DNA from 2 places in the Paraburkholderia sp. Clong3 genome. Region 1 is predicted to be linked to the other one. Evidence: predicted binding sites of a transcription regulator. Region 1 holds the regulator's gene; the other holds the start of a gene.
The links. Region 1 encodes LexA, which represses DNA repair genes until DNA is damaged. Its sites were predicted from a motif close to ACTGTATNNNNATACAGT; they were not measured.
Positions count from the first base shown of each region.

Region 2: the regulator LexA is predicted to act here: its motif matches at 2,430-2,447, upstream of recA (recombinase RecA).

Region 1 covers NZ_JBNDMH010000002.1:1,379,038-1,382,782, forward strand. Annotated here, with positions in the region: gene OKW30_RS10605 (sulfate ABC transporter substrate-binding protein) at 1-885, opposite strand, end outside; gene lexA (transcriptional repressor LexA) at 1,196-1,846, shown strand; gene OKW30_RS10615 (hypothetical protein) at 1,949-2,293, shown strand; gene OKW30_RS10620 (DUF2939 domain-containing protein) at 2,413-3,030, shown strand; gene OKW30_RS10625 (universal stress protein) at 3,149-3,616, opposite strand.
Region 2 covers NZ_JBNDMH010000002.1:3,773,132-3,776,876, reverse strand. Annotated here, with positions in the region: gene OKW30_RS21610 (DUF2889 domain-containing protein) at 1-355, opposite strand, end outside; gene recX (recombination regulator RecX) at 486-1,244, opposite strand; gene recA (recombinase RecA) at 1,252-2,328, opposite strand; gene OKW30_RS21595 (response regulator transcription factor) at 2,583-3,371, shown strand; gene OKW30_RS21590 (sensor histidine kinase N-terminal domain-containing protein) at 3,381-3,745, shown strand, end outside.

The DNA of each region.
Region 1 (3,745 bases):
ATTGCGCGCGGCGATCTCCTGACCTTGCTCGCTATACAGGAAGTTCAGATACGCTTCGGCCACCTTGCGCGTGCCGTGTTTGTCGACGACCTTGTCGACCACCGCGACCGGCGGCTCGGCCAGAATGCTCACCGACGGCACCACGATCTCGAACCTGTCCGGACCAAACTCCTTCAGCGACAGGAACGCCTCGTTTTCCCACGCGATCAGCACGTCGCCGATACCGCGCTGCACGAAGCTCGTGGTCGCGCCGCGCGCGCCCGAATCGAGCACGCCGGCGTTCCTGTACAGCTTACCGACGAACTCCCTGGCCTTCTGGTCGTTGCCGCCCGGTTGATGCTCGGCGTACGCCCACGCGGCCAGATAATTCCAGCGCGCGCCGCCCGAGGTCTTCGGATTCGGCGTCACGATCGACACGCCCGGCTTCACCAGATCGTCCCAATCCTTGATGTGCTTCGGGTTGCCCTTGCGTACCAGAAACACGATCGTCGACGTGTACGGCGATGCGTTGTCCGGCAGACGCTTTTGCCAGTTCTTGTCGACGAGCCCCTTGTTCGCGAGCGCGTCGATGTCATAGGCGAGCGCAAGCGTCACGACGTCGGCCTGCAGTCCGTCGAGCACCGAGCGAGCCTGCGCGCCCGAGCCGCCGTGCGACTGCCTGAAGGTGACGGCTTCGCCGGTCCTGGCCTTCCATTCCTTGCCGAATGCCTGATTGATGTCCTGATACAGCTCGCGCGTCGGATCGTAGGACACGTTCAACAGCGTGGTGTCGGCGTGCGCGACGCCGCTTGCGCCCAACATGCCGAGCGCACCCGCCGCGCCGACGGCGAGCGCCGCGATCCGTTTTCTGGTTCGAGCCGCAAGCCCCATATGCCGATGGTTCATTTCGATTTTTCTCCGCGTGATGTCCGCTGATGAGCGTCTGGTGTTGTTCTGCGTCGCGGTCACGTGCACATGAGCGCCAACCGGAGGCCAGTCTATCGAAGCGCTTTCATTATTAAAAATAATGTTTCTTCATTTTTTAATGCTTAAAAGTGGTAACGACAGATGCGTCGGCTGTTGGGACGCCGACAACGCCGTCATGTCGCCGATAAACGACGCCCCTGCGCGACCCTTGCGCCGAACTTAAAGTAAAGCTTGAAATGCGCCGAATACTGTATAAAAATACAGTCACCTGTTCATACATACAGTGGCCATGACAAAACTCACCGCACGACAGCAGCAGGTTTTCGATCTGATCCGCCGCGCGATCGAACGCACCGGCTTTCCGCCCACTCGCGCGGAAATTGCCGCCGAACTCGGGTTCAGCTCGGCCAATTCCGCGGAAGAGCATCTGCGCGCGCTGGCGCGCAAGGGCGTGATCGAACTCGCGGCCGGCGCGTCGCGCGGCATCCGCCTGCTGTCCGGGCAGGAGGACGCGCCGTATCAGTTCACCCTGCCGCATGCGGGCCTGATGCAGTTGTCGTTGCCGCTGATCGGCCGGGTCGCGGCGGGTAGCCCGATCCTCGCGCAGGAACATATCTCGCAGCACTACGCGTGTGACCCGGCGCTGTTCTCGAGCAAGCCCGACTACCTGCTGAAGGTGCGCGGCCTGTCGATGCGCGACGCGGGCATTCTCGACGGCGACCTGCTCGCGGTGCAAAAGCGCACCGAAGCGAAGGACGGCCAGATCATCATTGCGCGGCTTGGCGACGACGTAACGGTCAAACGTCTGAAGCGCCGGCCGAACGGCATCGAACTGATCGCCGAAAACCCCGATTACGACAACATCTTCGTGGAATCCGGCAGCGCCGATTTCGCGCTCGAAGGGATCGCGGTCGGGCTGATCCGCCCCAGCGAGTTCTGATCTTTCGCTGTCGCCGGAACGCTTGCGCCGGTTTGTCCAACCCAAGCCGCATTTACGCCCGCATTTACGCCCGCATCTACGCCGAATCGCCTGGAGAGACTCATGGAACGCCTTGCCCGCCTGTTGCCCTTTCGCCAGTTCGGCCGTCTGCGCCATCTGCGCAAGCTCACGCCCTGCGCGCTAATCGAGGCGCCCGCTGCGCGCACGCCGTCGCTGTTCGACGCGGCTGCCGAAGCTTCCGGTCTGCCGTCGTCGTTGCCGGCATTCGCGCGCGTGTCGCTGAATTCGGCGCTGAACATCGCCGAGCCCGCGCGTCGCGCGCCGGTGCGGGTCTATCATGGACCGTCGCGACTGATCATGGTCGGCACGGTCGACGCCGTATGCCGTATGATCGATCGTTGCATAGCCGACGAAGCCAACGTGCACGGCGCGGTGTTCGAAGCCTGAGCGAATCCTGAGTACGCATGCAACAAGCACTTCGGATGTTCAGAGATTCGCGTGGGATAGGGTCGTTTCGACCTCGCCGTGGTCGACGTTAGATCATCACTGACGTGGAGTCCCATTCGATGACAATTCGGAAACGCACACAGGGCAGCGCCACCCGGCCGCTGCTGATCACGCTGATCGTGGTGATCGTGATTGCCGCGCTGGGCTTTATTTATGCGTCACCGTATCTCGCGGTGAACAATCTCAAACGCGCCGCCGATGCGCGCGACGTGCAAACCGTCAATCAGTACGTGGACTTTCCCGCGCTACGCGATAGCCTGAAGCAACAGGTGGGCGCCATGCTGACACGCCGGCTCGAGGCGGATGCCGGCAACAAGATGGCCACGATCGGCGCGGTGATCGGCGTGACGCTGATCGGCCCGCTCGTCGATGCCTATGCGACACCCGACGGCGTCGCGGCGCTGCTGAACGGCATGCCGCCGCGCGGCACGCCGGGCGAGCAACCGTCCGCGCCGCCAGCCGCGGGCGGCGAAGCGCCGGCCGCACCAGCCGCGGGCGACACCACCACGCAGGCAAGCGCCCCGCCGCCCGGGCGTCAAAGCACGGCCGGCTATCGCAGTCTCAACGAGTTTGTCATCACGTACCGGCGTGGCGAAGGTAACGCGAACTATTCGGCAATCTTTCGTCGCGAAGGTCTGGTCACGTGGAAGCTCGCGGCGATCAATCTGAACGAGTGAGATTGAAGCCTGGCCGGATGGGATGCGTGGCTGGCCATCGGGGCCGGCCACGCGACAGGGTCTATTCACCTCTGGGCTAGATGACGGGGCGCGCGGCTTCGCGTCCCTCACTAGCCCATTACGCCGCAGCCGCCTGCTGCTGCTCCTGCGCGGACGAGCACGCCACCAGAATGCTGCACGACACGCGGTCGAGCAGCGGCGTGTTGCCCGCCCCCATCCACCACCGCGACAAACCGGTCCGGCAGCGATGGCCCACCACCACGAGGTCGACCTGCAACTCGTTGGCAAGATTGGCGATCTCGTCGATCGGATGACCGAATGCGAAATGCCCTTGCGCGCTCACGCCTCGCTCGGTCAGCCAGTTCACGCCCTCCTGCAGAATCTCGCGGGCCGTTTTTTCGAAGCTGCCGCAGGCGACGTCCGTCAACAGGCCCGCGCTCTGCGCGATGCTCGAACGCATGTCGACGACCGACAGCAGATGCGTTTCCGCCTTCAGTTCCAACGCCAGATCGGCACCGCAACGCAGGGCTTTGCGGCCTTCGCGCGAGCCGTCGTAGCACAACAGGATTTTCTGGTAGCTCGCCATCTGTTTTCTCCATTCGCGCGGAAAGCGCGGTCTGAATCAATCATGGTGCGCCGCAATTCGGCTTGCAAGGGATGGAAAACGCTAAGTGCATACTCGGTGCATGCCGATCCAGTCTGCACAAGCGTTGGG
Region 2 (3,745 bases), 2.4 Mb from region 1:
CGGCCGTGCCGGCCAGCAAACGGGCAGCATCGCGACGGAAGTTGTGGAACAGATTGAGCCCGATGAGGGCACGGTAGGCGGGATTGCTGGCCTGGCACAACCCTGGATAGGGCACCCAGTCGGACGACGCCTCGGCGTTGACGACATTGAGCTTGCGATCGATGGTGATGCGAAGCCAGAGTTCATGGATCGGCTGACCATTGGGCCGGACACCCGACGCAAGCGCCACATCGCGTGGCTTTTCGTCGGTCAGGCACGCTTCCACATCCCACAGACCATCGGCTCGCTCGTAAGCTTCCGCTCTGATTGCGCGACGATGGCGCAACTGACGGGACACTGGCGGGGAGAGCGACATGCGGGAAGGAAAGGCCGGATTGGAAAACGTCTGGATTTTAGCATAACGGGTATTTGGGACAGCCCCGATTGCGCACGGCCTGGCGCCAGGTTACGGCGCGGTAATTGCCCTACCCGTCGAGACTGGCGTGTTAGTCGCCGTCCCCGATGTCGTCGATACCCTTCAGGATCTTGCCGATCGTCGCGCCGGAGAAGCCGCGCGACGCGAGAAAGCGCGCCTGCTTCGCGCGCTCGGCCTGCGTTTGCGGCAACTGGCCGAACTTCTTGCGCCAGACCGCCTGGGCGCGCGCGAGTTCGGTTTCGCGCAATTGCGCGCTCGCCTCTTCGACGAGCGCCGGGTTGAGCGCGTGTTGCTTCAATTCGCCGAGAATGCGGCTCGTGCCGAGCCGCGATGCGCGCCGATGGATCAGGCTTTCCGCGAAGCGCGAGTCGGATAGCCAGTTTTCGGCCTGCAGCGCGTCGAGCACCGTGTCGAGCGAATCGGTTTCCTCGACGTAAGGCTTCAGCTTGCGGGCGAGGTCGGCGCGGCTATATTCGCGGCGCGACAGATAGCCGAGCGCGCGCGCTTTCAGCGAACGGGCGGGGCGTTGGGATTTTCTGCTGTCGTCTTTGTCGGACTGGCCCGGCTTCTCTTCGCCGGGTTGGCGACGGGAGCGGGTGTAGGTGACCTCGGAGGGGATTGGGGAATCGAGTCCGGAGGAATCCCGGCTGGACGACGCTGCAGCGGGCGCAGACCGCGTACGCTGCGGGTCGCGGCCCGCAGCGCGGTCATGTGCGTCGAACGGTTCGAACGGATCGCCGGATTCAGGCGATCCGTCCGCCGCGTCGCGCGGGCCGTCCGGATAGCGTCCGGAGTCGAAACCGGACAGCGGCCGGCCTTTGCGTATCACTTGATGCTTACTCTTCTTCGCCCGCGACTTCAGCGTCCGCGCCGGTCACGGCGTTCGCCATCGCGGTAACGCCCAGCGATTCGCGGATACGGTTTTCGATTTCGCGAGCGATATCCGGATTTTCGCGCAGGAATTCACGCGCGTTGTCCTTGCCCTGACCGATCCGCTCGCCGCTGTAGCTGTACCATGCGCCGGCCTTGTCGACGATCTTCGCCTGCACGCCGAGGTCGATGATTTCGCCCTGACGCGAGATGCCCTCGCCGTACAGGATGTCGAAAATCGCTTCACGGAACGGCGGCGCCACCTTGTTCTTGACGACCTTCACGCGGGTTTCGTTGCCGATCACTTCGTCGTTCTTCTTGATCGAGCCGATGCGGCGAATGTCGAGACGCACCGACGCGTAGAACTTCAGCGCATTACCGCCCGTGGTGGTTTCCGGGTTGCCGAACATCACGCCGATCTTCATGCGGATCTGGTTGATGAAGATCACGAGGCAGTTCGTGCGCTTGATCGTGCCGGTCAGCTTGCGCAGCGCCTGCGACATCAGACGCGCCTGCAGACCCGGCAGCGAGTCGCCCATTTCGCCTTCGATTTCCGCCTTCGGCACCAGCGCCGCGACAGAGTCGATCACGATCATGTCGATCGAGCCCGAGCGCACCAGCGCGTCGGCGATTTCGAGCGCCTGTTCGCCGGTGTCCGGCTGCGAGACCAGCAGGTCGGCGACGTTCACGCCGAGCTTGCCCGCGTATTGAATGTCCAGCGCGTGTTCCGCGTCGATGAACGCCGCGGTGCCGCCGAGCTTCTGCATTTCGGCGACGACCTGCAGCGTCAGCGTGGTTTTACCGGACGATTCCGGACCGTAGATTTCGACCACGCGGCCGCGCGGCAAACCGCCGACGCCCAGTGCGATGTCGAGGCCGAGCGATCCGGTGGAGACCACCTGGATGTCTTCGACTGCCTCACCTGCGCCGAGCCGCATGACCGACCCTTTGCCGAACTGCTTTTCGATCTGCGCGAGCGCGGCGGCGAGAGCCTTGCTCTTTTCAGCAGTCAGTCCAGCCGAGCCTTTCTTGCTTTCTTCCATGAATCGTCCTTTGCTATGATGAACGGCGTCTGAGGCAGATGTGCACCCGTGGTTCCACTCGAATTGAGCGGAGTCTCCAGGACATCACACGAAACGCAGACACTGTATAAAAAAACAGTAGTTTTGGCAAGCGCGATTGTGATGCGAACGCGCATCTTTTACTGTCGCATCGCCCCAACTACCCACAATAATGTTCGGAGACCGCTGCGCGCCGGGGCAACCCCACGGTGCCGGCAAAGCCAGGCTGGCGCATCATGCGAATTCTGATTGCCGAAGACGACAGCATACTCGCGGATGGTCTGGTTCGATCACTCCGCCAATCGGCCTATGCGGTCGATCACGTGAAAAGCGGCGTAGAAGCCGATACCGCGTTGTCAATGCAGACGTTCGACCTATTGATCCTCGATCTGGGCCTGCCGCGCATGTCCGGGCTCGAGGTGCTGCGCCGCCTGCGCGCGCGCAATTCGAACCTGCCCGTGCTGATCCTGACCGCCGCCGATAGCGTCGACGAACGCGTCAAAGGCCTCGACCTCGGCGCCGACGATTACATGGCCAAGCCCTTCGCGCTGAACGAACTCGAAGCGCGCGTGCGCGCGCTGACACGGCGCGGCGCGGGCGGCGGCCCGACCGTCGTGCGGCATGGCTCGCTGTCGTTCGATCAGGTGGGCCGCATCGCCTACGTCAACGACCAGGCGATCGATCTGTCGGCGCGCGAGCTCGGTCTGCTCGAAGTGCTGCTGCAACGGATCGGCCGGCTGGTCTCGAAAGAGCAGCTCGTCGACCATCTGTGCGAATGGGGCGAGGAAGTCAGCAACAACGCGATCGAAGTCTACGTGCACCGGCTGCGCAAAAAGATCGAACCGAGCGGCGTGCGCATCATCACCGTGCGCGGGCTCGGCTACTGTCTCGAAAAAGCGGCGCCGCCGGCGAATGCGAGCGCGCCCGCCACCCCGGCCGGCTCCGCGCCGCAGACGGCACAAGCGGCACAATCGTCCACCGCGCCGTCGTCCACCGCGATGCCGGCGAGCCACCACTACAAATAGAGGCCAGCGATGTCCGCACGCGCTGATCGCGCCACGGCGCACGCGGCGGACCTCGACGAGGCGCGCGACGCGCGCTACGCCAATCCGTTCGCCGCGCCCGACGAAACCGAAGCCGCCGCCGAAGCGCGTCCGCGCTCGCTGTTCGGCGAAATTCTCGACTGGATGCTCGCGCCGCTGCTGCTGCTTTGGCCGATGAGCCTCGCGGTCACCTATCTGGTCGCGAAGTCGATCGCGAACGGGCCGTTCGACCGCGCGCTCGAAACCGACGCCTACGTGCTCGCGCGCCAGATCCATCCGGTCAATGGCGTCGCGGAGCTGTCGCTGCCCGAGTCGACGCGCGATTTCCTGCGCGCCGACAACGTCGACAGCGTGTT